Regions from separate parts of the Mycobacterium canetti CIPT 140010059 genome, predicted to be linked through region 2. Evidence: riboswitches for the same ligand, from Rfam matches in the RefSeq annotation. Region 2 holds a riboswitch; the other holds the start of a gene.
The links. Region 2 has a riboswitch for glycine ahead of gcvP (aminomethyl-transferring glycine dehydrogenase). Riboswitches for the same ligand answer to the same signal wherever they lie in the genome.
Positions count from the first base shown of each region.

Region 1: it holds a riboswitch for glycine, as region 2 does, so the genes downstream of both, glyA (serine hydroxymethyltransferase) here and gcvP (aminomethyl-transferring glycine dehydrogenase) in region 2, are expected to answer to the same signal.

Region 1 is NC_015848.1:74,877-87,696, forward strand. Features, by position in the region: gene MCAN_RS00375 (NADP-dependent isocitrate dehydrogenase) at 1-1,696, opposite strand, end outside; gene MCAN_RS00380 (TetR/AcrR family transcriptional regulator) at 1,814-2,383, opposite strand; gene MCAN_RS00385 (SDR family NAD(P)-dependent oxidoreductase) at 2,486-3,397, shown strand; gene MCAN_RS00390 (L-serine ammonia-lyase) at 3,422-4,807, opposite strand; gene glyA (serine hydroxymethyltransferase) at 4,804-6,081, opposite strand; glycine riboswitch at 6,389-6,479, opposite strand; gene MCAN_RS00400 (reverse transcriptase domain-containing protein) at 6,671-7,378, shown strand; partial or broken gene MCAN_RS22250 (HNH endonuclease) at 7,466-7,738, shown strand; gene MCAN_RS00405 (ABC transporter permease) at 7,809-8,858, shown strand; gene MCAN_RS00410 (ABC transporter ATP-binding protein) at 8,861-9,853, shown strand; gene MCAN_RS00415 (metal-dependent hydrolase family protein) at 9,933-11,168, shown strand; gene MCAN_RS00420 (MalY/PatB family protein) at 11,181-12,353, shown strand; gene MCAN_RS00425 (hypothetical protein) at 12,368-12,748, opposite strand.
Region 2 is NC_015848.1:2,106,240-2,124,727, reverse strand. Features, by position in the region: gene MCAN_RS09675 (malate synthase G) at 1-1,423, shown strand, start outside; gene MCAN_RS09670 (substrate-binding domain-containing protein) at 1,657-3,690, shown strand; gene MCAN_RS09665 (CocE/NonD family hydrolase) at 3,706-5,592, shown strand; gene MCAN_RS09660 (alpha/beta fold hydrolase) at 5,597-6,463, opposite strand; gene MCAN_RS09655 (haloalkane dehalogenase) at 6,504-7,364, shown strand; gene gcvP (aminomethyl-transferring glycine dehydrogenase) at 7,585-10,410, opposite strand; glycine riboswitch at 10,443-10,576, opposite strand; glycine riboswitch at 10,577-10,674, opposite strand; gene MCAN_RS09640 (MerR family transcriptional regulator) at 10,769-11,401, opposite strand; gene MCAN_RS09635 (bifunctional nuclease family protein) at 11,906-12,400, opposite strand; gene ftsR (transcriptional regulator FtsR) at 12,519-13,262, opposite strand; gene garA (glycogen accumulation regulator GarA) at 13,259-13,747, opposite strand; gene gcvH (glycine cleavage system protein GcvH) at 13,987-14,391, opposite strand; gene MCAN_RS09615 (DUF881 domain-containing protein) at 14,429-15,307, opposite strand; gene MCAN_RS09610 (small basic family protein) at 15,324-15,689, opposite strand; gene MCAN_RS09605 (DUF881 domain-containing protein) at 15,718-16,641, opposite strand; gene MCAN_RS09600 (CDP-alcohol phosphatidyltransferase family protein) at 16,634-17,263, opposite strand; gene secA2 (accessory Sec system translocase SecA2) at 17,460-18,488, opposite strand, start outside.

The sequences.
Region 1 (12,820 bases), 2.0 Mb from region 2:
CGCTGGTGCCTAACTCCAGGATCGGGAACAGGTCGGTGAGGTAGTCGCGCAGGATGTTGCCGGTCGCGGCGATGGTGTCCAGTCCACGGACCAGGCGCTCGCAGGTGTAGCGCATGGATCGCACTTGCGACATGATCTGGATGTCCAGACCTTCGGTGTCGTGATCTTTCAGGTATGTCTTGACCTTCTTGATCAGCTCGTTCTCGTGCGGGCGGTACGGGTCCAGCCAGAACAGCACCGGCATCCCGGAGATGCGCGCGCGGGTGACAGCCAGCTTGACCCAGTCACGGATCGGTGCGTCCTTGACGATGCACATGCGCCAGATGTCGCCGGCTTCCACGTTCTCGGTCAGCAGCACCTCGCCGGTGGCGACATCGACGATGTTGGCGACGCCGTCCTCGGGAATCTCGAACGTCTTGTCGTGCGAGCCGTACTCCTCGGCCTGCTGGGCCATCAGACCCACATTGGGGACGGTGCCCATCGTCGTCGGATCGAACTGGCCATTTGTCTTGCAGAAGTTGATGATCTCCTGATAGATGCGCGAGAAGGTGGACTCCGGGTTGACCGCCTTGGTGTCCTTGAGCTTTCCGTCGGCGCCATACATCTTGCCGCCCGCGCGAATCATCGCGGGCATCGAGGCGTCCACGATCACATCGCTCGGCGAGTGGAAGTTGGAGATACCTCTGGCCGAATCGACCATCGCGAGCTCGGGGCGGTGTTCGTGGCAACGGTGTAGGTCCTCGATGATCTCGTCGCGTTGCGACGCCGGCAGCGACTCGATCTTGCTGTACAGATCGGACAAGCCATTGTTGACGTTGACGCCCAATTCGTCGAACAGCTCCTGGTGCTTGGCGAAGGCGTCCTTGTAGAAGATCCTGACCGCGTGGCCGAAGACGATGGGGTGGCTGACCTTCATCATGGTCGCCTTGACGTGCAAGGAGAACATCACGCCGGTCTCGAACGCATCCTGCATCTGCTCTTCGTAGAAGTCGCACAGCGCTTTCTTGCTCATGAACATGCTGTCGATGACGTCGCCGTCATCCAGCGGCACCTCGGGCTTGAGCACGATCGTCTTGCCGCTCTTGGCCAGCAGTTCCATCCTCACGTTGCGCGCGCGGTTCAGTGTCATCGACTTCTCGCCGGCGTAGAAGTCACCGTGCCGCATGTGCGCTACGTGGGTGCGTGAGGCCATCGACCACTCGCCCATGCTGTGCGGGTGCTTGCGCGCGTACTCCTTCACCGCCTTGGGCGCCCGACGGTCCGAATTGCCTTGGCGCAGTACCGGGTTCACCGCGCTGCCCAGGCATCTGGCGTAGCGCTCTTTGATGGCCTTCTCCTGGTCAGTCTTCGGGTCCGCCGGGTAGTCTGGGACCGCGTAACCCTTGTCTTGCAGTTCCTTGATGGCGGCTACCAGCTGTGGCACCGAGGCGCTGATGTTCGGCAGCTTGATGATGTTGGTGTCGGGTAGCTGAGTCAGCCGGCCCAGTTCGGCGAGGTTATCCGGTACCCGCTGCTCCTCGGTCAGGTAATCGGGGAATTCCGCCAGGATGCGTGCCGCTACAGAGATGTCGCTGGCCTCGATCTTGATGCCCGCCGGTTCGGCAAAGGCACGCACAATCGGCAGAAAGGCGTAGGTCGCCAGCAGCGGCGCCTCGTCGGTCAGCGTGTAAATGATGGTCGGCTGTTCGGCGCTCATGGTGTTCTCCCGGCGTCACTGTCGGTCAGATGCTGAATCACTCCGCGTTGTAGCGGCGGTTACCAGTATCGCGGATTGCGCCGCACATGATTCGGGCGGTGTTCTGCGCGACGACGATCACTTTCTGTTTGCCCGAAGGCCGTCGAGGGCGACGTCGGTCACCTTTGCGGCCAACTCAGCGTTGTAGCTCTGCATCGCTTGGCAGCCGACTAGGAGCGTCTTGACCTCAAGCACGTCTACGTCCGGCCGTACGGTGCCGGCGCGCTGGGCGGCGCGCAACAGGTCGGTGAGCAGGTCCAAGAAATCTGCCTCGGCTTCCGGGGCCGCGCTGCTGATTTCAATCCCGACGCCGGCCAGCGCCTCGACCAGGCCGCGATCGGTGGCGCCCCACTGCAATACCATCGACCGCAGGAATGCAAACAGCGCGTCGCCGGGATGCTTGGATTTGAGCAGGGCATGTCCCTTGTCGATGATGCGGTGCATCCGGTCGGCGATCACCGCCTGAAACAGCGCCTCCTTGGTCGGGAAATGCCGGTATACCGTGCCTGCGCCGACTCCGGCGCGCCGAGCGATCTCGTCAACGGGCACCGATAGACCGTCGGCCGCAAAGGTTTGGTAGGCAACCTCCAATACGCGTGCCCGGTTACGGGCCGCGTCGGCACGCACCCGCCGGTCAGTAGGAGCCAAGTCGTACCTCCGAAAGCCTTGACAAAGCGGGGCGCGCGTTCCGTATAGTTCGGCTAAGCGGAGCGCTCGCCCCGCTTAGTCAAAGCATAGCGAGGAGCCCTCATGACCAAATGGACTGCCGCCGACATTCCCGACCAGACCGGCCGGACCGCCGTCATCACGGGGGCCAACACCGGACTTGGATTCGAGACCGCCGCAGCGCTTGCCGCCCATGGTGCACACGTGGTGCTGGCTGTGCGCAACCTCGACAAGGGCAAGCAGGCGGCGGCACGCATCACCGAGGCCACCCCCGGCGCCGAAGTAGAGCTTCAGGAGCTTGACCTGACCTCGCTGGCGTCGGTGCGCGCCGCCGCGGCACAGCTGAAGTCTGACCACCAGCGCATCGACCTGCTGATCAACAACGCCGGGGTGATGTATACACCCCGACAGACCACAGCAGACGGCTTCGAGATGCAGTTCGGCACCAACCACTTGGGCCATTTCGCGTTGACCGGCCTGTTGATTGATCGACTGCTGCCCGTCGCCGGTTCACGAGTGGTCACCATCAGCAGCGTCGGCCATCGCATCCGTGCCGCAATCCATTTCGACGACCTCCAGTGGGAACGCCGGTACAGGCGGGTCGCCGCCTACGGCCAAGCCAAGCTCGCCAACCTGCTGTTCACTTATGAACTTCAGCGTCGGTTAGCACCGGGCGGAACCACCATCGCGGTCGCGTCGCACCCGGGAGTGTCCAACACCGAACTGGTCCGCAACATGCCACGGCCGCTCGTCGCGGTGGCGGCCATACTGGCGCCGCTGATGCAAGACGCCGAACTGGGGGCCCTGCCGACATTGCGTGCCGCCACCGATCCCGCGGTGCGCGGCGGCCAGTACTTCGGACCCGATGGCTTCGGTGAAATACGGGGCTACCCGAAGGTGGTGGCCTCCAGCGCCCAGTCTCACGACGAGCAGCTGCAGCGCCGCCTGTGGGCTGTGTCCGAAGAGCTCACCGGGGTCGTCTATCCCGTCGGATGAGCCGGACTCAACGGCAACGGTTGGTCAACACTCGACGATGTTGACTGCGACGTTGATGGCGAGCCCGCCGGCCGAGGTTTCCTTGTACTTGGTGTGCATGTCCGCGCCGGTGGCGCGCATGGTGTCGATGACCTGGTCGAGGGTGACGCGATGGATGCCGTCGCCGCGCAATGCCATCCGTGCGGCGTTGATGGCCTTGCCGGCGGAAATCGCGTTGCGTTCGATGCAGGGGATCTGCACCAGCCCGGCGATGGGGTCACAGGTCAGGCCGAGGCTGTGTTCCATGGCGATCTCGGCGGCGTTTTCCACTTGTCGCGGTGTGCCGCCGAGGATTTCAGCCAATCCGGCGGCGGCCATGGCGGCCGCGGAGCCGACCTCGCCCTGACAGCCGACCTCGGCTCCGGAGATCGATGCTCGCTCCTTGAACAACGATCCGATGGCTCCAGCAGTGAGCAGGAATCGCACGGTGACATCGTCGGGGTCCCCCGCGCCGGCCGACGTGTAGTGGATTGCGTAGTGCAGGACCGCCGGCACGATGCCGGCGGCACCGTTGGTCGGGGCGGTGACGACGCGCCCACCGGAGGCGTTCTCCTCGTTGACTGCCAGCGCGACCAGGTTGACCCAGTCCTCAGCGAATTCCGGCTTGCGAGTGGGGTCTTCGGCGTTCAAGCGGTCATACCACACCTTCGCTCGCCGGCGCACCCGGAGGCCGCCAGGAAGCAACCCTTCGCGAGCGATGCTCCGCTGTTCGCACTCAACCATGACGTCGCGCAGGTGCAGCAGCGCGGCGCGTACCTCGTTCTCGGTGCGGCAACATGTTTCGTTGCGCAGCGCCGCTTCGCTAATTGACACGTCGAGGCGGTCACAGATGTCCAGCAGTTCTTGGGCCGACACGTAGGGAAGGGCAACTGAGCATGGATGTTGGCCGCTGTTGCCGCTGGTCTGTTCCGTGACGATGAACCCTCCGCCCACCGAAAAATAAGTCTCGGTGGCCAAGACGCGGCCGTGTGGGCCCGCGGCAGTGAACGTCATTCCGTTGGGATGCGTTGGCAGAACGATGTCGGGATGCAGGTCGATATCACGCTCGGTCAGCGGGACCGGAATGACACCGCCGATTCGCGTCACGCCGGACGCTGCGATCTCGGCGAGCCGGCGTTCCTTGTGTTCGGTGGTAATCGTTTCTGGCTGGCAGCCTTCCAGCCCCAGCAATATCGCCGACATGGTGCCATGACCGGCTCCGGTGGCCGCGAGCGAGCCGAACAGATCCACTCGCATCGCCTCGAGGTCATCCAGGTGGCCCCGGCGGCGCAGCGCAACTACGAACTGGTTTGCCGCGCGCATCGGTCCCACGGTGTGGGAACTGGACGGCCCGATGCCGATGGTGAACAGGTCGAAGACGCTGATGGTCATGTCCGGTGCAGTTCCGGGTAGAGCGGATAGCGTGCGGCCAGCCGCTGGACCTGGGCGCGCAGCGGACCCAGCTGGTCGTCGTTGGTGGCCGTCAGTGCCGCCGCGATGAGGTCTGCCACGGCGCGGAAGTCGTTGTGGGAGAAGCCGCGTGCGGCCAGCGCCGGGGTGCCGATTCGCAGGCCCGAGGTGATCATCGGGGGACGAGGGTCGAAGGGTACCGCGTTGCGGTTGACGGTGATGTCCACGGCGGCCAACCGGTCTTCGGCTTGCTGGCCGTCGAGTTCGGCGTCGCGCAGGTCGACTAGGACGAGGTGCACATCGGTGCCGCCGGTTAGCACCGCGATGCCACGTTCGGCGACGTCGGGCTGGGTCAACCGGTCGGCAAGGATGCGCGCGCCGTCGAGGCAACGTTGTTGGCGCTGCGCGAATTCAGGTTGTGCTGCCATCTTGAATGCGGTGGCCTTGGCTGCGATGACATGCTCGAGCGGCCCGCCCTGCTGCCCAGGGAAGACCGCGGAATTGATCTTCTTGGCGATGGCCGGGTCATTGCACAAGATGATGCCGCCGCGGGGCCCGCCGAGCGTCTTGTGAGTGGTGGAGGTGACGACGTGGGCGTGCGGCACCGGGCTGGGGTGCACGCCAGCGGCGACCAGGCCGGCGAAATGCGCCATATCCACCATGAGCACGGCGTCGACTTCGTCGGCGATGGCGCGGAAGCGGGCGAAATCCAGCTGGCGTGGGTACGCCGACCAGCCGGCGATGATCATTTTGGGCCGGTGTGTGCGCGCTGCCTCGGCGACGGCATCCATGTCGACCAGGTAGTCCTCTTTGGACACCTCGTAGGCGGTGGCGTGGTAGAGCTTGCCGGAAAAGTTGATCCGCATCCCGTGGGTCAGGTGACCGCCATGAGCCAGCGACAACCCCAGGATGGTGTCGCCGGGGTTTAGCAGCGCATGCATGGTGGCGGCGTTGGCGGTGGCCCCCGAATGTGGTTGCACGTTGGCGTATTCGGCGCCAAAGAGCGCTTTGACGCGGTCGATAGCCAACTGCTCGACACCGTCGACGAATTCACAGCCACCGTAGTAGCGCCGGCCCGGGTAGCCTTCGGCGTACTTGTTGGTCAAGACCGAACCTTGGGCCTGCATCACGGCCAGCGGTGCATAGTTCTCCGAAGCGATCATCTCCAAGCCGGATTCTTGACGGCGCAGCTCGCCGTCGATCAGGGCGGCGATGTCCGGGTCGAAGGCGGTCAGGGAGTCGTTGAGGGTGTTCATCAGCTCAGTCCGGTCTGTTCGGCGTACTCGGGGGCGGTCAAGGGTGTTCCCGGAGCAATCGGCTGCCCGGCCAAATGGGCATCCGGCGGCCGCGACATCGTTTCGGCCACGGCGAGGTCGCCAACAGTTCGATCGTGCGGTTCAGACAAGGGCCAACTCCGGTTTCGACGAGCCCGGATCGCGCCGGGCTGGTTGCGCCCTCCCCGCTCTGTCCTGAAACCTGAGAGTCTGCGGCGTCGCATCATGGCGCCGCTCTACACCTTCGGTCAGGCACGGTCGGTGCGACCGTCCCTGTCTCCAGAGTTGCCTCGGCGGTGTGGTGCTTGGGCCTGAGAGATTCTCGGGGAGGAGATTGCTCCTACGGCGCCTCGACATGGAGGTTCTCCCACATCGCGTCAGCGGCTGTTCGATTGTGACGGAAAGCAACATACACACCACGCATGTGTTTTGTCACCCTGCGGTCGGTGGTAGTCGGACGGCCCAATCAGACAGCGCGGGTCATATCACGCGTTGGTGCACAGTTGGGTGTTTATCCACAGGGGTGCGTTTGTCGGCGGCTGGCGGGGCGTGGCGGCGATAGCATTCGAATATGAGTTCGATCACGGTGTCGGTGGACCCGGTGGACCCGGTGGACCCGGTGGACCCGGTGGACCCGGTGGACGCCGTGGTCGCCGCGGGATCAGACGGGCTCACTGTGGCCCGCATCGAGTCCGAGATCGGGGCCTTGGAGTTCCTGAACGAACTGCGCACTGAACTCAAGAGTGGACAGTTTCGACCTCAACCGGTGCGGGAACGCAAGATCCCCAAACCGGGCGGGTTGGGCAAGGTACGGCGGCTGGGGATTCCCACAGTGGCCGACCGGGTCGTTCAGGCGGCGTTGAAACTGGTGCTAGAACCCATCTTTGAGACCGACTTCGAGCCGGTCTCCTACGGGTTTCGGCCCGCGCGACGCGCGCACGACACGATCGCTGAGATTCACTTGTTCGGCACCCAGGAGTATCGCTGGGTGCTCGACGCTGATATCAAGGCGTGCTTTGACCGCATCGACCACGCGGACCTGATGGACCGGGTGCGTCACCGGATCAAAGACAAGCGGGTGTTGCGGCTGGTGAACTGGCAGCGCATTCGGCATCGCTGGAATTGGACCGACGTCCGCCGCTGGCTCACCGACCCCACCGGGCGGTGGCACCCCATCAGCGCGGACGGGATCACCCTGTTTAACCCCGCCGCGGTGCCCATTCGGCGATACCGCTATCGGGGCAACACGATCCCCACTCCCTGGACTCAGGCTGTCTGAACCACCCCATCGGCAGATTCCGTGAAGAGCCAGATACGGTGAAAGTCGCACGTCCGGTTCGAAGGGCGGCCACGGGAAACGGACCCGCAGCAACGCGGGCACCGCACCCATGGTCGACCCAACTGCCACGCACCCGGTGACCGGTGCGAAGTCCACCATATCGACCAGTGGGCAACCGGCGGCTCAACCGATATCGACAAACTCACCTTCACCTGCACACCCAACCACAAGCTAGTCGGGAAAGGCTGGCAGACAAGGAAACGGTCCGACGGCCAAACGGCATGGATCCCGCCACCCCACCTCGACCGCGGTGCCCGCACCAACGACTACCACCACCCCGAACGCCTCTTCGACCACTAGCGGGCCGCGCCCTGACCACAAAACGTCAAGACCAGGCCCCACAAGTGCGCCACGTTGGTAGCGTCTGGGAATGCTCTTCGCGGCCCTGCGTGACATGCAATGGAGAAAGCGCCGCCTGGTCATCACGATCATCAGCACCGGGCTGATCTTCGGGATGACGCTTGTTTTGACCGGACTCGCGAACGGCTTCCGGGTGGAGGCCCGGCACACCGTCGATTCCATGGGTGTCGATGTATTCGTCGTCAGATCCGGCGCTGCTGGACCTTTTCTGGGTTCAATACCGTTTCCCGATGTTGACCTGGCCCGAGTGGCCGCTGAACCCGGTGTCATGGCCGCGGCCCCGTTGGGCAGCGTGGGGACGATCATGAAAGAAGGCACGTCGACGCGAAACGTCACGGTCTTCGGCGCGCCCGAGCACGGACCTGGCATGCCACGGGTCTCAGAGGGTCGGTCACCGTCGAAACCGGACGAAGTCGCGGCATCGAGCACGATGGGCCGACACCTCGGTGACACTGTCGAGGTCGGCGCGCGCAGATTGCGGGTCGTCGGCATTGTGCCGAATTCCACCGCGCTGGCCAAGATCCCCAATGTCTTCCTCACGACCGAGGGCTTACAGAAATTGGCGTACAACGGGCAGCCGAATATCACGTCCATCGGGATCATAGGTATGCCCCGACAGCTGCCGGAGGGTTACCAGACTTTCGATCGGGTGGGCGCTGTCAATGATTTGGTGCGCCCATTGAAGGTCGCAGTGAATTCGATCTCGATCGTGGCTGTTTTGCTGTGGATTGTGGCGGTGCTGATCGTCGGCTCGGTGGTGTACCTTTCGGCTCTTGAGCGGCTACGTGACTTCGCGGTGTTCAAGGCGATTGGCACGCCAACGCGCTCGATTATGGCCGGGCTCGCATTACAGGCGCTGGTCATTGCGTTGCTTGCGGCGGTGGTGGGCGTCGTCCTGGCGCAGGTGTTGGCACCACTGTTTCCGATGATTGTCGCGGTACCCGTCGGTGCTTACCTGGCGCTACCGGTGGCCGCGATCGTCATCGGTCTGTTCGCTAGTGTTGCCGGATTGAAGCGCGTGGTGACGGTCGATCCCGCGCAGGCGTTCGGAGGTCCCTAGCGGTGGGCGATCTCAGCATTCAGAACCTCGTCGTTGAGTACTACAGCGGTGGATACGCGCTTAGGCCGATCAACGGTTTGAACCTCGACGTGGCAGCCGGGTCGTTGGTGATGCTGCTCGGACCCAGCGGCTGCGGCAAGACGACACTGCTTTCCTGTCTGGGCGGCATTCTGCGCCCGAAGTCTGGGGCGATCAAGTTCGACGAAGTCGACATCACGACGCTACAAGGCGCCGAGCTGGCGAACTACCGGCGTAACAAGGTCGGCATCGTGTTCCAGGCGTTCAATCTGGTGCCCAGCCTGACCGCTGTCGAGAACGTGATGGTGCCGTTACGCTCGGCCGGGATGTCACGCAGGGCGTCGCGTAGGCGTGCCGAAGAACTGCTGGCGCGCGTCAATCTCGCGGAACGAATGAATCATCGACCCGGTGATCTGAGCGGAGGTCAGCAGCAACGAGTCGCGGTGGCACGCGCGATTGCGCTGGATCCGCCACTGATCCTCGCTGACGAACCGACCGCACACCTGGATTTCATCCAGGTGGAGGAGGTGCTGCGGTTGATCCGCGAACTGGCCGATGGCGAGCGTGTGGTCGTGGTCGCAACCCACGACAGCAGGATGTTGCCGATGGCCGATCGCGTCGTTGAGCTGACACCCGATTTCGCGGAGACAAATCGGCCACCTGAAACCGTGCATCTTCAGGCCGGCGAGGTGCTGTTCGAGCAGAGCACGATGGGCGACCTGATCTACGTGGTGTCGGAGGGCGAGTTTGAGATTGTGCACGAATTGGCCGACGGCGGTGAGGAATTGGTCAAGGTTGCCGGGCCGGGGGATTACTTCGGCGAGATAGGCGTGCTGTTTCACCTGCCGCGCTCGGCGACCGTGCGTGCCCGCAGCGACGCGACGGCCGTCGGCTATACCGTGCAGGCGTTTCGTGAGCGGCTCGGCGTGGGGGGTCTGCGCGATCTGATCGAGCATCGTGCGCTTGCCAACGACTAACCCGGCTTGGCCGGAACTAGCCACTGCCGGGGCAGCGGTGGCGGTTCACACCGCGTGCGCGTTTGGAGGTCCCTGAGCGATGGGCGATCTGAGCATTAGCCAGGTGTCGGCGCGTCCGGGACGGATCGGGATTCGCGCTAGGCAAATGTTCGACGGATACCGGTTTCAGCGTGGTCCCGTGCTGGTCGTGGTCGAGGATGGTCGGATCAGCGCGGTCGATTTTGCTGGCTCCGCCTGCCCCGATATGAACCTGGTTGATCTGGGTGAATCGACTTTGTTGCCGGGTCTGGTGGATGCGCATGCGCATTTGTGCTGGGACCCCGACGGTAGGCCAGAGGATTTGGCCGGCGACCCCCATGCGGTGCTGGTGGGACGGGCGCGACGGCACGCCGCGGCCGCGTTGCGCTCCGGGATCACCACGATTCGCGATCTCGGCGACCGTGACTATGCGGCCTTGGCGCTGCGGGAGGAGTATCGGCAGAAAACGACGGTGGGGCCGGAACTGGTGGTTTCTGGGCCACCATTGACTCGCAGCGGCGGGCATTGCTGGTTCCTCGGCGGCGTGGCCGATAGCGTCGAGGAGCTGGTTGATGCGGTGCAGGAGCGGGCCGCGCGGGGAGCGGATTGGATCAAGGTGATGGCCACGGGCGGATTCGTTACCACAGCATCCGATCCGTGGCAGCCGCAGTACGGCAGCGGCCAACTGGCCGCGGTGGTGGCGGCCGCCGAGCAGGTAGGTCTACCGGTGACCGCACATGCACATGCCACCGCAGGGATCGCCGCGGCGGTCGCCGCGGGTGTTGACGGCATCGAGCACTGCACGTTCTTGAGCGAAGGCAGCGCCGCCGCCAGCCCGGATGTTGTTGAAGCGATTGTTGCCCAAGGTGTGTGGTGCGGTATGACGATTCCCCGGGTGTATCCGGAGATGCCGGAGAACCTTGTCGCGGTTGTGCAGGATGGATGGCGAAACATCCGCCGGCTCATCGACGCCGGTGCGCGTGTCGCCCTGTCCACCGACGCTGGAGTCGCCCCGGGCAGACGCCATGACGTGCTCCCCGACGATTTGGTGTATCTGTCTCGACACGGGTTCACCAGCACAGAGGTGCTGACCGGCGCCACCGCAGCGGCCGCTGCCAGCTGTGGGCTCGGCCACCGCAAGGGTCGCATCGCGCCGGGCTACGACGCTGATCTGCTGGCTGTTGCGGCAGGTGTGGACCATGACCCCGCCGGACTCTGCGACGTCAAAGCCGTCTGGCGCAGCGGAACCCAGGTACCGCTACAAGCATCCGCTGTGGGCTACAACACCCCGTCATAACCCCGTCATAAAATGCAGGACAGCATCTTCAATCTGTTGACCGAGGAACAGCTTCGGGGTCGCAACACGCTCAAGTGGAACTATTTCGGGCCCGATGTAGTGCCACTGTGGCTGGCGGAGATGGACTTTCCCACCGCACCGGCTGTGCTCGACGGGGTGCGGGCGTGCGTCGACAACGAGGAGTTCGGCTACCCGCCGTTGGGCGAGGACAGCCTGCCGAGGGCGACGGCCGATTGGTGCCGACAACGCTACGGTTGGTGCCCCCGACCGGACTGGGTCCGCGTCGTGCCGGATGTCCTGAAGGGGATGGAAGTCGTCGTCGAATTCCTTACCCGGCCGGAGAGTCCGGTCGCGTTGCCGGTTCCGGCTTACATGCCGTTTTTCGACGTCCTGCACGTCACCGGCCGCCAACGAGTGGAAGTCCCAATGGTGCAGCAAGACTCGGGACGCTACCTGCTGGACCTGGACGCTCTGCAGGCCGCGTTCGTCCGCGGTGCCGGATCGGTGATTATCTGCAATCCGAATAACCCACTGGGTACGGCGTTCACCGAAGCCGAGCTACGTGCGATCGTGGATATCGCGGCCCGCCACGGCGCCCGGGTGATCGCGGATGAGATCTGGGCACCGGTGGTCTACGGATCGCGCCATGTCGCCGCCGCTTCGGTGTCGGAGGCGGCGGCTGAAGTCGTGGTCACGTTGGTGTCGGCGTCCAAAGGCTGGAACTTGCCGGGTCTGATGTGCGCTCAGGTGATCCTGTCTAACCGCCGTGACGCCCACGACTGGGACCGGATCAACATGTTGCACCGCATGGGCGCATCAACGGTCGGTATCCGCGCGAACATCGCCGCCTACCATCATGGCGAATCTTGGTTGGACGAGCTGCTCCCTTATCTGCGGGCGAACCGTGATCATCTGGCACGGGCGCTGCCGGAGTTAGCTCCCGGGGTAGAGGTCAACGCTCCGGACGGTACCTACCTGTCGTGGGTGGATTTCCGTGCGCTGGCTCTGCCGTCTGAACCGGCGGAATACCTGCTCTCGAAGGCGAAGGTGGCGCTGTCGCCTGGCATTCCGTTCGGCGCCGCGGTGGGCTCGGGATTTGCGCGGCTGAACTTCGCCACCACCCGCGCAATACTGGATCGGGCGATCGAGGCTATCGCGGCCGCCCTGCGCGACATCATCGATTAAGCCAACCAGTAGATTCACAACGCTGCGGCGTGTTGGGTCAGGCTGAAGAAGATGTAGGCGAGGCAGATCAGGAAGTTCAGTGCGACGAGAACCAAACCCAGACAGATTAGTGAATGCGTGGCTCGGCGTTGTAGGCGGTGGAATTTCGCGACGCGCTTCTCATGGTTCAGCTGGGTCACGATCAGTGCGAACTTGACGTCGGTCCATTCTTCGTCGGCGGCGGGAGCGCCCAACAGCATTTCCTGAAGGCGCTTCGGCGGGGCTTCGACGCCGACCCGCGCGAAGTGCTGGCTCAGCCGCCGGGCTTGCCTGCGGCCAAGAATCTGACCCCGCACCGGTGGCTGATGCGAGAGCTTCCTTCGTTCGTCCCCCCAGTGGTTGGACGGGGTCGTCACAGCGGGCATTCTAAGTCCCGCGGGCCACAAAAGGCAGTGCCGCGGAACTTCTTGGCCCAAACGGGCACCCGG
Region 2 (18,488 bases):
GGACGTGATCCTGGAATCCGCGATCACCACGATCATGGACTTCGAGGACTCGGTGGCCGCCGTGGACGCCGCCGACAAGGTGCTGGGTTATCGGAACTGGCTCGGCCTGAACAAGGGCGACCTGGCAGCAGCGGTAGACAAGGACGGCACCGCTTTCCTGCGGGTGCTCAATAGGGACCGGAACTACACCGCACCCGGCGGTGGCCAGTTCACGCTGCCCGGACGCAGCCTCATGTTCGTCCGCAACGTCGGTCACTTGATGACGAATGGCGCCATCGTCGACACTGACGGCAGCGAGGTGTTCGAAGGCATCATGGATGCCCTATTCACCGGCCTGATCGCCATCCACGGGCTAAAGGCCAGCGACGTCAACGGGCCGCTGATCAACAGCCGCACCGGCTCCATCTACATCGTCAAGCCGAAGATGCACGGTCCGGCCGAGGTGGCGTTTACCTGCGAACTGTTCAGCCGGGTTGAAGATGTGCTGGGGTTGCCGCAAAACACCATGAAGATCGGCATCATGGACGAGGAACGCCGGACCACGGTCAACCTCAAGGCGTGCATCAAAGCTGCCGCGGACCGCGTGGTGTTCATCAACACCGGGTTCCTGGACCGCACCGGCGATGAAATCCACACCTCGATGGAGGCCGGCCCGATGGTGCGCAAGGGCACCATGAAGAGCCAGCCGTGGATCTTGGCCTACGAGGACCACAACGTCGATGCCGGCCTGGCCGCCGGGTTCAGCGGCCGAGCCCAGGTCGGCAAGGGCATGTGGACAATGACCGAGCTGATGGCCGACATGGTCGAGACAAAAATCGCCCAGCCGCGCGCCGGGGCCAGCACCGCCTGGGTTCCCTCTCCCACTGCGGCCACCCTGCACGCGCTGCACTACCACCAGGTCGACGTCGCCGCGGTGCAACAAGGACTGGCGGGGAAGCGTCGCGCCACCATCGAACAATTGCTGACCATTCCGCTGGCCAAGGAATTGGCCTGGGCTCCCGACGAGATCCGCGAAGAGGTCGACAACAACTGTCAATCCATCCTCGGCTACGTGGTTCGCTGGGTTGATCAAGGTGTCGGCTGCTCGAAGGTGCCCGACATCCACGACGTCGCGCTCATGGAGGACCGGGCCACGCTGCGAATCTCCAGCCAATTGTTGGCCAACTGGCTGCGCCACGGTGTGATCACCAGCGCGGATGTGCGGGCCAGCTTGGAGCGGATGGCGCCGTTGGTCGATCGACAAAACGCGGGCGACGTCGCATACCGACCGATGGCACCCAACTTCGACGACAGTATCGCCTTCCTGGCCGCGCAGGAGCTGATCTTGTCCGGGGCCCAGCAGCCTAACGGCTACACCGAGCCGATCCTGCACCGACGTCGTCGGGAGTTTAAGGCCCGGGCCGGTGACGATGCGGCCCGCTAGCGGGCCGCTGAGAAGCCGGCCCCATCGGACAGGGCCGGTGACGATGCGGCCCGCTAGCGGGCCGCTGAGAAGCCGGCCCCATCGGACAGGGCCGGTGACGATGCGGCCCGCTAGCGGGCCGCTGTGGGGGCACCGCCCGCTTGCGGGAGAGAGCCGGCCCCATCGGGCAGAGCCGGTGCGTAGCTCGTGCTTGACAGGCGCCGGCCTTCGACGGAGAGGACGTAGACGCCGGTATGGGTAGGCACAGCAAGCCCGACCCCGAGGATTCCGCTGACGAACTGTCCGACGGACATGCGGCGGAACAACAGCACTGGGAGGACACATCGGGTAGCTACGACTATCCCGGTGTAGATCAGCCCGATGACGGCCCGTTATCCAGCGAGGGCCACTACTCCGCCGTCGGCGGCTACTCGGCTAGCGGCTCAGAAGACTACCCTGACATTCCACCCCGCCCCGACTGGGAGCCAACGGGTACCGAGCCCATAGCGGCCGCCCCGCCGCCGCTGTTTCGCTTCGGACATCGGGGGCCCGGCGACTGGCAGGCCGGGCACCGTAGCGCGGACGGGCGGCGGGGAGTCAGTATCGGCGTGATCGTGGCCCTTGTCGCAGTGGTGGTGATGGTGGCCGGGGTGATCTTGTGGCGCTTCTTCGGTGACGCGTTGTCCAACCGCTCGCATACGGCTGCCGCCCGCTGCGTGGGCGGCAAGGACACCGTCGCTGTTATAGCCGACCCATCAATCGCCGATCAGGTAAAGGAGTCAGCCGACAGCTACAACGCGTCGGCGGGCCCGGTCGGCGACCGTTGTGTGGCAGTGGCTGTCACCTCGGCCGGCTCCGATGCCGTCATCAATGGTTTCATCGGCAAATGGCCGACCGAACTGGGCGGCCAGCCGGGATTGTGGATTCCGAGTAGCTCTATCTCGGCGGCGCGGCTTACCGGGGCCGCGGGCAGCCAAGCCATCAGCGATAGCCGCTCACTGGTGATATCGCCGGTGTTGCTCGCCGTGCGGCCCGAATTGCAGCAGGCCCTCGCCAACCAGAACTGGGCGGCGTTGCCCGGCCTGCAAACCAATCCGAACTCGTTGTCCGGCTTGGACTTGCCTGCCTGGGGATCACTGCGGCTGGCAATGCCGAGCAGTGGCAATGGCGATGCCGCGTATTTGGCCGGCGAGGCGGTGGCTGCCGCGTCAGCACCTGCTGGCGCGCCAGCAACAGCGGGTATCGGCGCGGTGCGCACCCTGATGGGCGCACGACCTAAGCTCGCCGACGACTCCTTGACCGCGGCGATGGACACGCTGCTCAAGCCCGGCGATGTCGCCACGGCGCCCGTGCACGCGGTGGTCACCACCGAACAACAGTTGTTCCAGCGCGGCCAGTCACTTTCAGATGCCGAGAACACCTTGGGTTCCTGGCTGCCGCCGGGGCCGGCTGCGGTCGCTGACTATCCGACGGTGCTGCTCAGTGGTGCATGGCTATCGCAGGAGCAGACGTCGGCGGCCAGCGCGTTTGCCAGGTATATGCACAAGCCCGAGCAACTGGCCAAACTGGCCAAAGCTGGTTTCCGAGTCAGCGACGTCAAACCGCCGAGCAGCCCCGTCACCAGTTTCCCAGCGCTGTCTTCGACTTTGTCGGTGGGTGACGACTCCATGCGCGCGACCCTGGCGGACACCATGGTCACCGCGTCGGCCGGAGTGGCCGCGACCATCATGCTCGACCAATCGATGCCCAATGATGAAGGCGGCAACAGCCGGCTTAGCAATGTCGTTGCGGCGCTTGAGAACCGGATCAAGGCGATGCCGCCCAGTTCGGTCGTCGGACTGTGGACATTCGACGGCCGCGAGGGCCGAACAGAGGTGCCGGCCGGGCCATTGGCCGACCCGGTCAACGGCCAGCCCCGCCCCGCGGCCCTGACGGCCGCGTTGGGCAAGCAATACTCCTCGGGCGGTGGCGCGGTGTCGTTCACCACTCTGCGCTTGATCTATCAGGAGATGCTAGCCAATTACCATGTTGGCCAAGCTAATTCTGTGCTGGTTATTACCGCGGGGCCGCATACCGACCAAACCCTCGACGGGCCGGGCCTGCAGGATTTCATCCGCAAGAGCGCAGACCCGGCCAAGCCGATCGCGGTCAACATCATCGACTTCGGTGCTGATCCCGATCGGGCAACCTGGGAAGCCGTCGCACAGCTCAGCGGCGGCAGCTACCAAAACCTGGAGACATCGGCCTCCCCCGACCTGGCAACCGCGGTCAACATCTTCTTGAGCTGATCGCCTGGCTACCCGATGACCAGACGCGGCGGCTCGGATGCGGCCTGGTACTCCGCGCCGGACCAACGATCCGCCTACCCGAGATATCGTGGGATGCGCTACTCCTCGTGCTATGTGACGATGCGCGACGGGGTGCGCATCGCCATCGACCTCTACCTGCCCGCGGGCCTGACGAGTGCCGCAAGGCTGCCCGCGATCCTGCATCAGACCCGCTACTACCGGTCGCTGCAGTTGCGCTGGCCGTTGCGGATGTTGCTCGGGGGCAAGCCCTTCCAGCACATCGCCGCGGATAAGCGTCGTCGGAGACGTTTCGTCGCCAGCGGCTACGCCTGGGTCGATGTGGATGTGCGCGGATCGGGCGCGTCGTTCGGCGCCCGCGTGTGCGAATGGTCCTCCGACGAGATCCGGGACGGCGCCGAGATCGTCGACTGGATCGTGCGCCAGCCTTGGTGCAACGGAACGGTCGCTGCGCTGGGAAATTCGTACGACGGCACGTCGGCCGAGTTACTGCTGGTCAACCAGCATCCCGCGGTGCGGGTGATCGCCCCGTGCTTCTCGCTGTTCGACGTCTACACCGACATCGCGTTCCCCGGCGGCATCCACGCCGCCTGGTTCACCGACACCTGGGGACGCTACAACGAGGCGCTCGACCGCAACGCCCTGCACGAAGTGGTCGGGTGGTGGGCGAAGCTCCCGGTGACCGGCATGCAGCCGGTGCAGGAGGACCATGATCGCTCGCTGCGGGACGGGGCCATCGCCGCGCATCGCGGCAACTACGACGTTCACCAGGTCGCGGGGTCATTGACCTTTCGGGACGACGTATCCGCGTCGGATCCCTATCGTGGCCAACCTGACGCCCGCCTGGAGCCGATCGGTACACCGATCGAGTCGGGCAGCATCAACCTGATCAGCCCGCACAATTATTGGCGTGACGTGCAGGCGTCGGGAGCGGCCATGTACAGCTACAGCGGCTGGTTCGACGGCGGGTATGCGCATGCCGCGATCAAGCGTTTTCTGACCATCTCCACCCCGGGCAGCCACTTGATCCTGGGTCCATGGAACCACACCGGCGGCTGGCGCGTCGACCCACTGCGCGGGCTCAGCAGACCCGACTTCGATCACGACGGCGAACTGTTGAGGTTCATCGACCATCACGTCAAGGGGGCCGATACGGGCATCGGTTCCGAGCCGCCGGTGCACTACTTCACCTTGGTCGAGAACCGCTGGAAGTCGGCCGACACCTGGCCGCCGCCCGCCACCACGCAGAGCTACTACCTGTCCGCAGACCGACAGCTGCGCCCGGACGCACCCGATAGCGACAGCGGTGCAGACGAATACGTGGTGGATCAGACGGCCGGAACGGGCGAGCGCTCACGCTGGCGCTCGCAAGTGGGCATCGGTGGACACGTTTGCTACCCGGACCGCAAGGCCCAGGATGCCAAGCTGCTGACCTACACCTCCGCACCCCTCGACCATCCCCTGGAGGTGACCGGTCATGTGGTGGTCACGCTGTTTATCACGTCGACGTCGAGCGACGGCACCTTCTTCGTCTATCTGGAAGACGTCGATCCGCGCGGCCGTGTCGCCTACATCACCGAAGGCCAGCTACGCGCCATCCACCGCCGGCTCAGCGACGGGCCGCCGCCGTACCGCCAGGTGGTCCCCTACCGAACGTTCGCGAGCGGGGACGCGTGGCCCCTAGTCCCGGGCGAGATTGCCCGGCTGACATTCGACCTGCTGCCGACGTCGTATCTGTTCCAACCGGGGCACCGCATCCGCATCGCCATCGCCGGCGCGGACGCAAGCCACTTCGCCATCCTTCCCGGTTGCGCACCGACCGTGCGCGTCTACCGTAGCCGGATGCATGCCTCTCGCATCGATCTGCCCGTGATACAGCCATAGCCGGCTAGTCGACGAGCAGCGATAGCGCGGCCTCGGCATATGCTTTGGGAGCCTCGACCTGCGGGTAGTGGCCCAGCCCTGGCAGTTCCACGACGGCGGCGCTGGGGCGCAATTCCCGTAGTCCATTGAGCACGTTGGTTGTTGCCACCGGATCGTCGAGTCCCCACACGAACCCAAGCGGTTTGGGCCAATCGCGGACCGCGCCATGCCAACGCTGCGCGTGCCGTATCCGCTCGTCGAGGTAGCTGATCAGCAGGTGCGGGATCCGGTTGCCGTCGTTGTAGCACAGCAACTCCCACTGGGCTTGGGCCTCCTGCGCCGACAGCGGGTGCGCTGGGGAGAAGATCCGGCCAAACCCTCGTGTGAAGCCACCGCGGCTGACCAGCCGGGCAGCGACCGGACCAAGCGGGCTGCGCAGTACTTTCTGGATCGGACGCAGGCTGGCCCGCTCCAAGATCACACTGCCGTTGCTCAGCACCGCACGTCGGAGATCGAACGGCAACCGGCCGTCCAAATCACGGGCTAGCAGCTCGGTGGTCACCGACGTGCCCATGTCGTGGGCCAGCACGACGACCGCGCCGGTCACGGTGTGGGCGACCACCGTTTCCACCAGGTCGGCCTGCTCCAGCAGGCTGTACCGGTGCGGGCGCGGCTTGTCGGACAAGCCAAAGCCCAGAAAATCCATCGTTACCCAAGCCTGGCCGGTCAGGTGTGGAATCACCGCCCGGAAGTCGAACGAACTGGACGGATAGCCATGCAGCAGGAGCATTGTTGGCGTGTCGCCCGGCCCGGACCGGACGAACACCTTTCCGACAGCCGTCGGCAGCCAGCGGCCACCGTCACGCCACTCCCGGACACTCGGTGATGTCACCCTTCGGGCATACCATCATGAGCGCGATCGGAGGAGGGTAATGAGCATCGATTTCACGCCGGATCCGCAGCTGTACCCGTTCGAGTCGCGCTGGTTCGACAGCTCGCGTGGACGCATCCACTACGTCGACGAGGGCACGGGTCCGCCGATCCTGTTGTGTCACGGCAACCCGACGTGGAGTTTCCTGTATCGGGACATCATCGTCGCACTGCGGGACCGTTTCCGTTGTGTGGCTCCGGATTATCTGGGTTTCGGGTTATCGGAGCGTCCCTCGGGATTCGGGTACCAGATCGACGAGCACGCGCGGGTGATCGGCGAATTCGTCGATCACCTGGGCCTGGATCGCTACCTGAGCATGGGTCAGGACTGGGGTGGCCCGATCAGCATGGCGGTCGCTGTCGAGCGTGCCGACCGGGTCCGCGGCGTCGTGTTGGGCAACACGTGGTTCTGGCCGGCGGACACGCTGGCGATGAAGGCCTTCAGCAGGGTGATGTCCAGCCCGCCAGTGCAGTACGCGATCTTACGGCGCAACTTCTTTGTCGAGCGCTTGATACCCGCGGGAACCGAGCACCGGCCGAGTAGCGCGGTGATGGCGCACTACCGGGCGGTGCAGCCCAACGCCGCGGCACGCCGAGGCGTAGCCGAGATGCCCAAACAGATCCTGGCCGCCCGTCCCCTGCTGGCACGGCTCGCCCGGGAGGTGCCAGCCACGCTGGGTACCAAGCCCACCCTGTTGATTTGGGGGATGAAGGATGTCGCATTCAGGCCGAAAACGATTATCCCCAGACTGAGTGCGACATTTCCCGACCACGTCCTGGTGGAGCTGCCCAACGCCAAACACTTCATCCAGGAGGACGCCCCCGACCGGATCGCCGCCGCGATCATTGAGCGCTTCGGCTGAACCTCTGTCGCTGAGCACCCCGCAACAGCTGGCATTGTTGGAGCGCGGGTGGCGACACCGAATAGCTCCCCACCTCCGACCACGGTCAACCCCGCACCAACACCTGCCGCCACCCCGAAAACTCCGCAACCCCGACAACGACCCATAGCAGCCGACACGTCAGCTACCCACCCAGTAGCACCCGGGCCTCGAGCTCGACCGGGGGCCGGTCGACGAGCGTTTAGGCAAAAGCCTCTACCGGCGGGCATGAGCAGACCAGGTTGCGATCCCCGTAGGCGCCGTCGATGCGACGTACCGCGGGCCAAACCTTGGGTCGGAATGCGGTGCCGAGCGGGTAGGCGGCCTGTTCCCGCGTATACGGGTGGTCCCAATCAGACGCCAGCAGGCACTGCGCGGTGTGCGGTGCGCCGCGCAGCGGATTGTCGTCGACAGGCCACTCCCCGGCCCCGACTTTGTCGATCTCGGCGCGGATGCCGATCATGGCCTCGCAGAAGGCGTCCACTTCGGCCAGGCTCTCGCTCTCGGTGGGCTCCACCATGAGCGTACCGGCCACCGGAAAACTCATCGTTGGTGCGTGAAAACCATAGTCTGCCAGCCGTTTTGCGACATCGTCGACGGTGATACCGGTCAACTTAGTGATACCGCGCAAGTCCAGGATGCACTCGTGGGCGACCATGCCGTTCTCGCCGGTGTACAGCACCGGGTAATACTCGTCAAGGCGGCGCGCAATGTAGTTAGCCGACGTGATCGCTGTCAGCGATGCCGCCCGCAGTCCCTCAGCCCCCATCATCCGGATGTATGCCCAGGTGATCGGAAGAATCGAAGCCGACCCATATGGTGCCGACGACACCGGATAGCCCTTGGGCAGCTCGGGGGCGAAGGGGTGACCTGGCAGAAACGGTGCCAGGTGCGCCCGCACCGCCACCGGGCCGACGCCTGGGCCACCGCCGCCGTGCGGAATGCAGAATGTCTTGTGTAGGTTGAGGTGACTGACGTCACCGCCGAACTTGCCCGGCCGGGCCAGGCCGACCAGGGCGTTGAGGTTGGCTCCGTCGACGTATACCTGGCCGCCCGCGTCGTGCACGGCAGCGCAGATCTCGGCGATGTCGTGTTCGTACACGCCGTGAGTGGACGGGTAGGTGATCATTAGCGCCGACAACCGCTCGGCATGCTCCCCGACCTTAGCGCGCAGGTCATCGAGGTCGACGTCGCCGTTGTCGTGGCAGTCCACCACCACCACGCGCATGCCGGCCAAGGCGGCTGACGCGGCATTGGTGCCGTGCGCGCTGGACGGGATCAGGCAGATGTCGCGATGCGGTTCACCCCGGCTGGCGTGGTACTCGTGGATCGCCAATAGGCCCGCATACTCGCCTTGCGAGCCCGCGTTAGGTTGCAGCGACACCGCGTCATAACCGGTGATCAGCACCAGCCAACTCTGTAGGTCGGCAACAAGTTGACGCAGCCCAGCGGTATCAGATGCCGGGGCAAATGGATGCTGACGCCCGAATTCAGGCCAGGTAATCGACTCCATCTCGGCGGCGGCGTTGAGTTTCATCGTGCACGAGCCGAGCGGAATCATGCTGCGGTCGAGGGCAATATCCTTATCCGCCAGCGCACGCAAGTACCGCATCATCGACGTCTCGGTGCGGTATTGCGTGAACGCTGGATGCGTCAGGAACTCCGATGTGCGCGTTGCGATGTCCGCATGGGCGGGTGCGGCGGCCGCTACACCGAACGCGTCCAGAACGACCGCCACGTGGGCGTCAGTGGTGGCTTCGTCGCAAGCTACCGACACATGGTCGGCGTCGACACGCCACAGGTTGATGCCGTTGGCCTTGGCCCTGGCCAGCACCTCGTCGGCACGACCGGGCACCCGGGCCAACACCGTGTCGAAGTACTTGTCGTGCACCAACGCATCGCCCAGTGCACCGGCGATAGCCTCGGCGTGGGCATGCACCCGGCGTGCGATGGCGGTCAGCCCGCCCGCGCCGTGGTAGCTCGCGTACATCGCGGCAAGCACCGCCAACAGCACTTGTGCGGTGCAGATGTTGCTGGTGGCCTTGTCGCGGCGGATGTGTTGCTCGCGAGTCTGCAGCGCCAACCGATAGGCCGGCGTGCCGTCACTGTCGACGGACACACCGACCAGCCGGCCGGGCAGCTGACGCGCATGCTTGGCGTGCACCGCAAGGTACCCGGCATGCGGGCCGCCAAACCCCATCGGCACTCCGAACCGTTGTGTGGTGCCAAAGGCGACGTCAGCGCCGATCTCTCCGGGCGGCGCGATCAGCGTCAGCGCCAACAAGTCGGCGCCGACGGCCACCAGTGCGCCACGGTCGTGGGCCTGTTGCACCAGGGCAGACCAGTCGGTGATCCGGCCGCTGGCCCCGGGCAGCTGGGCGATGACGCCGAAAAATTCGCCGTCGGGCAGACCGGCGCGCAGGTCGGCCGTGACGATCTCGATACCCAGCGGCTTGGCGCGGGTGGCCAGCACCGCCGCGGTCTGGGTGAACACGTCGGCGTCCACGACCACCCTCTTCACCGGCCCGCGGGCCGCGCGGTGCATCAAAGTCATGGCCTCGGCCGCCGCGGTGCCCTCGTCGAGCATCGACGCGTTCGCGATCTCGAGGCCGGTCAGATCGGTGACCAGGGTCTGGAAGTTCAGCAAGGCTTCCAGCCGACCCTGACTAATCTCGGGCTGGTACGGCGTGTAGGCGGTATACCAGGCCGGGTTCTCGATGATGTTGCGTAACAGCACCGGGGGGGTGTGTGTGTCGTAGTAGCCTTGCCCGATCATCGACACGGCGACGGTGTTAGCGTCGGCCAGCGCTCGCAGCTCGGCCAGCGCCTCGGCTTCGCTGGCAGCCGGTGGCAGACTGTCCAAACCCGGTGCGGCTCCGGTGTCGGTGAGTGTGTCTAGGATGCCCGCCGGGACCGCCTTGACTGCCAGGTCATCGAGCGAATCCACCCCGATCACGGCGAGCATGGTCGCGACGGCCTGGCTGTCCAGACCGATGTGCCGGTCTGCGAACGTCGAATGGTCGGACACGGTGAACTCCTGACAAAGCAGAGGACTAGCGGCCCTCTCCCTCTGTCTTCACCTGCACGCCAGGCGCCTGAGAGATTCGGCGACTCTGTCCACCGTCAGGTGAATCGCCTTTCCCCATCGGCGGGTGAGGACCGCCAGGGGTCGCCACCGCTTTCCAGAGGCATCGTAGTCTCGCGCGGTCCGGGTGCCTGAGAGGTTGACGGAGAGGTATTGCTCCTTCGGCGTCCGTAGCTGGCAGCCACAGAACTCTCCCGCACTAGAGCGATGCGTTGTCCAGTCTACTGCCGAGCAGACACACAATCGCATCCGAGGAGCCTGCCGCGTGCGATTCTGTGTCTGTTCGCGGGGGAACTCTCGGCTAGCCGATCTTGCGGTCGCGATGCTTGCGTCGGGAGGCCAGTTCATCTTCGGGGGCAGCAATCGACTCCCCGCCGTCGGCGCGCTCACCGTGGAAGTCGGCGATAACACCCGTCAGCTCCCGCATCGCGCCCGAGACGGCGATGCCGAACACACCCTGGCCGCCCTGCAGGAGGTCGACGACCTCCTCGGCCGACGTGCACTCGTACACGGTGGTCCCATCGGAGAACAAGGTGATGTTGGCCAGATCCTGGACGCCACGCTGGCGCAGATGGTCAACTGCAACCCGGATGTTGTGCAGCGAGATACCGGTGTCGAGCAACCGTTTGACGATCTTGAGAACCAAGATGTCCTTGAACGAGTACAGCCGCTGGCTGCCGGATCCTGCCGCACTACGGATCGACGGCACAACCAACGATGTGCGCGCCCAGTAGTCGAGCTGGCGGTAGGTGATCCCAGCGATCTGGCAGGCGCTCGGTCCGCGATAACCTACCAACTCGTCAGGAACGGAATCGTCGGGGAACAGGCCGGGCTGCACGGGTCCGCTGGCCGCAGCGGCGCCGTCGTTACCATCACCAGCAGTGCCCGTGTGGTCAGCAAAGTCGAGCTGGTCTTGACGTGGCTGCTCGCCCAAGGTGCTTCCTCTCGCCGATCGCGCTCTTGTCACTAGCTGCGTCACTGGCTCCCCCGACAGCCATTACTTAGGGCCCGAGTGTTAGAGAGCATACGCTGTTCGATGGGCGCGATGCTCCCGGTTAACTATCAAGTCGTGATCAAAGTATCGCGGTCGCCGGGCGCATTAGGCACTAACCGCTAGGCGTGTCGACAATTGCAGCCAGAGATGAGACGCAGCCGTGACGTTGCTGGCCGGCAAATAATGGATGCTCGCCGTCGCGGCGCGCATCGTCGCCGCGCTCGGCCTTATCGCGCGCCTCCTCAGCCCGCCGTCCCGGCGCGCATCGTCGCCGCGCTCGGCCTTATCGCGCGCCTCCTCAGCCCGCCGTCCCGGCGCGCATCGTCGCCGCGCTCGGCCTTATCGCGCGCCTCCTCAGCCCGCCGTCCCGGCGCGCATCGTCGCCGCGCTCGGCCTTATCGCGCGCCTCCTCAGCCCGCCGTCCCGGCGCGCATCGTCGCCGCGCTAGGTGGCCTTGAAATCGTCAGGTGACACACTGTCGAGAAACTCTTTGAATTTCTCCACCTCGTCCTCGCGAACAGCGGTGGTGGCCTCCTCGTCACTTTCGTCGGGAATCAGCAGACCGGCCTGGGCTAGTACGGCCTCCTCGACGTAGATCGGAACACCCACTCGCAATGCGATTGCCACCGAGTCCGAGGGACGGGCGGACACCTTGATATTGCGGTCGAAGATCAGATCAGCGTAGAAAGTTCCTTCCTGCAGGTCTACAATGCGCACCTCTTTGAGCGAATGCCCCAGCGCAGCAATGAGATCCCTGATCAGATCATGGGTCAGCGGACGTGGCGGCTCGACGCCTTGCTGCTCCAGCGCGATAGCGGCAGCCTCCGACTGGCCGATCCAGATCGGCAGGTATCGATCACCGTTGGCCTCGCGCAATAACAGCACCGGCTGGTTCTGCGGCTGCTCGACGCGAATGCCGACAACACGAACTTCACCCATCTGCGTCTGCCCTCCGCACATGCAACCGGTGTCCGACTCACGCTCGGTGCGACGACGCGGTGGGCGCCACGTCTCTACCGTGACGTCGAACACCAAGCTGTCGAACGAAGTCTAGTCCTCAGCGGTGAAGAACGTCGCGAACCGCAGACTTGATCAGCGACGTGTGCAAAGTTATGGCAAGCGCGGCCACCTCACGGGCCAAGTCGTCGGCCCGGTCGCGGGCACCGGCCTTGCCGGCCTTGACGAGCGGGCCGGCAATCTGGGCAATCAGGTCGGACTGCCGGTCGGCCGCGGAGCGGAAGGCGCGTAGATGCCGCGGCTCGACGCCGTATTCGGCCAGCGCTCGTGCGCATTGCAGGATCACGACGGCGTGTTCGTCGAAGAAGCCGCCCGGCCCGGTGGTGATCACACCGGCTTTGAGCAGGGCCGTCAGTAGCTCGTCGGCCACTTCCGATCGTTCCAGGAGGTCTTCCCGACTGAGCCGGATACCCGTGAGCGACACGGACGCGGTGTCCGACCCGACGCCGCCAGCACTGTCGCCGGCTACGGGCACCAATCGCGGTAGAACGTAAGGAGATCCGAATGGTGGCAACTCACCGTCGGGCTGGGCGTCCAGCTGGGCCCTGATCACCTTCAGCGGCAGGTAATGGTCCCTCTGGGCAGTGAGAATGAATCGCAGCCGTGCGCAGTCGTATGCGGTGAACCGCCGATACCCCGATGAGGCCCGCCGGGGCGTCACCAGACCCTCAGCCTCCAAGAATCGAATCTTGGAGATGGTGACATCAGGAAAATCCGGTCGTAGCAGGTCGAGGACCGCCCCGATCGACATCCCGGCCAGCGCGGGGCTATCGGGTGCGCTCACGGGCCCCCGGTACTCCCGTCATCCTCGCCTTGCTTGGGTCCGGTCAAGAACACCAACCGGAACTTGCCGATCTGGACCTCGTCGCCGTTCGCCAGCACCGCCGAATCCACGGGCTCGCGGTTGACGTAGGTGCCGTTGAGACTCCCGACATCGACGACATTGAATTCGTTGTTTTCCAACCGGAATTCAGCATGGCGACGGCTCACGGTCACGTCGTCGAGAAATATGTCGCTGTCGGGATGCCGACCAGCCGACGTGATGGCTTGGTCGAGTAGGAACCGGGACCCGGCGTTGGGGCCTCGTTTGACTACCAGCAACGCCGAGCCCGGCGGGAGCCCTTCCACCCCGGAGACCGCGCTCTCCGTACCCGCTTGCGCAGGAGCGTCCAGCTCGCTGAGGAAGTCTGCGCGGAAGACGGAGGTCGTCTCTACCGTGACTTCATCGGAGGTCTGGTCCTTCTCAATATCCGGGTTCATGTCCGTCACCCGCTGCTCCTCACTGGCCGCTGTGGCGTTGTCTGACCGAGTCGTTCGGCCGGCTTCCCGCTACTCTTTACCGCCTATTATCGCCCTTACTACTTTCTCGTGCCGCTGTCTCGACCGTACCGCGCACGGGTCCGCGATGTGCGCACCCCAGCGGATCCCAGGCTCGATTGCCCTGCCCCGCCCGGATCCGTGCAGACCCGCGACCTCCCACGTGACGCTGGCAGGGACCTTAGCAATCGTCACTCGGTCAGTGTGCCGCGGTAGGCCTCAGCGTCGAGCAGTGTCGTCAAAGCTGACTCCAGGGCAGCGACATCCGAGCTGTCGACCTGGATGTCCAGCAGCCAGCCGGCTCCGTAGGGGTCGGAATTCACCAATTGCGGAGTGCCGTCCAGATCGCTGTTGACCGCAGACACCTTACCCGAAATGGGCGCATAGAGATCCGACACAGATTTCGTCGATTCCACTTCGCCGAAGGTCTCGCCGGCGGTGACCGCGGTGCCGATAGCGGGTAACTGAACGAAAACGACGTCGCCAAGCGCCGACTGTGCATAGTCGGTGATCCCCACCCGGACGGTGTCGTCGCCACTGCGGCGAATCCACTCGTGTTCGGCGGTGTAGTGCAGATCGGACGGGATATCGCTCACGGTAATCCTATTCTGGTCGGCTCGGAGTTGGGCTAGTTCACTTGACGGGCTGAGCGTATTGGTGCTGTTTTGGTTGCCGCAAGGCGGTCACGTCCACACGGTCGGCCTGCTGCACAACCATCCGCCCGCCGACGCGTTTGACACCGTCCTGTGCACCACCAGGAATGTTCATCGCCGCGGCCAGCGTTGGAGGATCACCAATCGCCAGAATCGAATACGGCGGGGACAGGACCTTGGTGTCGACTGTCAGTGAGCCGGGCACACCGACAACCCAGGTGTCAACCCCGACCCGTACCGACCGGTGTGCATCGTTGATCTGGATCGCCTCGGCTCCAGCGGCACGCAGTTCGTTGATCACGTCGATCATCACCTCAGGCGCTACTCCGGGTCCCGGATCGTCGATCGTTATCATGACGCCCGGCCCGGTGGCACCCACGGCGCCGACCAGGATGGACAACGCGGCCAATCTAGCCTGGGCGCTTTCTAACGCTGCCTGATCGGTGTTGCCGGATGCCTGCAACGCGTTCAGCGTGTTCTGAAGGTCGATCACTTCGGCGTTCAACGTGGCCTCACGTTGCCGCAACGAATCCAACAACACCAATAGGTCTGCAGGACGGGCTGTTTCCAATGAATCACCGGAGTCGGTCTGACGGACCTGAGTGACTATGGCAACCCCCAGAACCAAGCACAACAAGATCGCAAGCGTCCCGAACACCAGACGCGAGCGACCACCCCGCAGTATTTCGGTCAATCTTGTCCGCCGCAGCGGTCCGACCTTGGAGCGCGGATGGTCGGCTGGTAGTTCGTGACGACCACGTCGCACGGCGTCGTGAGCGCCCGCGTCGGCTTGGGAGTGACGCGCAGTTGTGGCGGCGGAAGTCTCGGCTGCCACGGGTTCTGGGCGATTCTCACTCACGGTGATCTCATCTCCGTCACGCTCCGAACAACCGCCGCCGCAAGGCCGCGGTGTTGCCGAAGATGCGGATGCCCAGCACGACGATGATCGCGGTGGACAACTGTGTGCCGACGCCCAGTTGGTCACCGACATAGACGATTAGGGCAGCCACCAAAACGTTGAACACGAACGAAACCACGAAGACCTTCGGGTCAAAGATCCGCTCGAGATAGGCGCGCAAGCCACCGAACACCGCGTCGAGCGCGGCGACCACCGCGATCGGCAGATACGGCTGGATGACCTCTGGCACGCCGGGATGGAAAACCAAACCCAGCACGATTCCAACGGCGAGCGCCGCGATCCCGATCATGCGCGCCGGACTCCAGGCCGTATCGCTCCCCATGGTTTCCTATTCACCAGGACTTCTCTCACTAGGGCCCAATCTGTTTGGCGAACTTGACATCCCGGGTCGCACCGGCAGGCAATGCCAGACCGTCGCCGACGTTCACACTGACGCCGACACCGTAGGAGGTCTCCAGCAGCCGCAGGCGGTACAGCCCGGCGCTGCGATCGAAGACGTCCTGCATGGCATGTGGCGGCCCGACCGCCAAGATGGTGTAGGGACTACTCGTGGGATTATTGTCGACCAAGATTGCTCCGCCGGCTTGCCGGATCGTGACGTTCGGCCCGATCCGGACGCCATCGATCGAGATGGCCTCGGCGCCACTTTCCCACAGTGAGTTGACGACGAGCTGCAAATCGCGGTCGAGGATGATTTGCTGGCTACCGCTAACCCGCTGCTTGGACACGTCGGAAAGATTAGGGCTCGCACCGGGATCGGTCACGGTCACCGTCAGACCAGGCCCGACAACCGGTGCGCTGGCCGCGGCCAGGCTAAGCACGTCGAGACGGGCCAGCAGCCGCTGTCCCTCGGCGTCGTCTGCGAGTACGATCCGCCGCACGTCGTCGACTTTCGCCGAGAGTGTGCTGCGCCGTTGAGCCAACGTGGTGGCGGCGGCCTGGGTTGATCGCACACTCGCAACGAGCAACTGTTGGGCGGCGCGCACGCCGGGTGCCACCGAGCGCGCCTGCGCAACCGCGGCAGCGAACACGGCGGCGACTAGGGTCGCGGCCAATGCCTGCCACATCCAGCTGACGGCGCGGGCTTGCCAACACCGTGGTGCCGCAGCACGCTCGCGCTCGGCGGCAACCGCCGCGTATCCAGCATCCAGATGCTCTGATAGCAGCGCGCGCAGCAACGACGGAACCGGGATGCGTTGTGGCTGCGCCCCTGCGTGGGCGCTGTAGCCGGCGTTGGGGTCGTAGCCGCCGAGCAGCCGGTCAGACTCAGCCACGTTCACCAGCGTTCTGGGCCGCCGGCCGATGAGCCCTGCCCTTGAGCTTAGGCATCTGCCGCACCACCATCGTCATCTGCACTGCATACAGCACGAAGGCCCACAAGTAGGCATACATACCCCAGATCAAGAATGCCCAACCACAGGCCAGCAGCACATGGCTCCACAATGGATCGCATTGCCCCAACAGAATGGTCGGAAAGCCAACCATGAAGCCGAAAGTCGCTGCCTTACCGACGTAGGTCACCGGTAGCGCTGACAGTCCACGGCTCCATAGCAGCGGCAGCGTCCCAGCCAGCAGCGCATCGCGGGTCAGCAACGTAAGGACAAACCACCACGGCACGATGCCGCTCAGGCCAAACACGATAGGAACAGTGACCATGTAGAGGCGATCAACGGCCGGGTCCAGCAGCGCGCCCAGCCGCGATGACTGGTTTAGTAGCCGTGCAATCTTGCCATCAGCCCAGTCCGAAACGCCACTGAACACCAGGATCGCTACCCCCCAGCCATTGGCGTGCGCGCTGAGCACGACGTAGACGAATGCTGGGATGAGCGCGAGGCGAATAACGCTCAACATGTTGGGGACAGTCAGCACCCGATTCTGCGTGAGCACCGGCTCCATGAGCCGTGACCTTAGCCTGGCGACGATGCGCGCCGAAACGGCGGGCTGAGGAGCCGGGCAATCGGATCTAGCCTGGCGACGATGCGCGCCGAAACGGCGGGCTGTGGGGGCACCCCTAGCCGCGAGCGTAACGCCACTGCGATTTTCTGCCCGAAATTTCGCAGTGGCGTTACGCTCGGCGCTTACGCTGGGCAGCTCAGCGGAACACCCCGGGCAGACTGAGGGCAGAAAGCGTGTCACCGGACAGTGGGTTGTCATTGACCATGTAGGTCCATGTCGACGTCGGCCGGGCCGGTTTGGACAGGTCCAGCCCCGGCTCGTGGTCAAGGACGTTCGCGGTTTCGAACGTCTGTTGAGCCGCCTCGATGGCGTCGGCGGCCAGCGACGCGAACGCGTCCACAGCCATCCGGTGAAACTCGTCGAGTGGGTTCTGCCGGCCCAGCGCGCGTAGATGGATGCTCTCCCGGATGTCGGCCAGATACGCCAGGTGATCGGCCCAGCCACGGTCGAGGTGATACAGCATGATCTGCCGACAAATCGTCTCGAGGCGTTCCTCGGATACTTTGTCGGACAGCTCCTCGTACCGCTTAGGCGCCAGTTCGGCGAGTTCCTCACGCGCGGTTACGGTGCGCAACAACGTGTTACGCCGTTCGACGATGATGGCGCGCTGCTGGGCGATCAGCTGGTTGTAGCGCCACGTGTTGGCGTGCACATCCAATAACCGGCCCTCGGCAACGCGCTGGGCATGGTCGAGCAGACTACCCGTCCTCGGGCTGACAATCCGGCCATTTTCGTCGGTTGCCATCGGCAGCTTGTTGTGGTCGAGGTTGGCCGCAACGACATCGTCTTCCCAGCTTGAGAAAAACACCGACGACCCGGGATCTCCCTGGCGCCCGGCCCGACCGCGCAGCTGGTTGTCTAGCCGCTCGGTGTGGTGACGGCCAGTGCCGACCACGTGCAGGCCGCCCAATTCCGCGACCCTGTCGTGGTCAGCTTCGTCGGACCCGCCGAGCCTGATGTCGGTGCCGCGCCCGGCCATTTGAGTTGACACCGTGACCGCGCCGTATTTGCCGGCCTCGGCGATGACCCGGGCCTCCTCGGCGTCGTTCTTCGCGTTGAGCACCACGGCGGGCACACCGCGGCGCACCAGGCGTTCGTGCAGTTCCTCGGATTCGGCCACGTCGCGGGTACCGACCAGCACAGGCTGCCCCCTCTGGTGCACCTC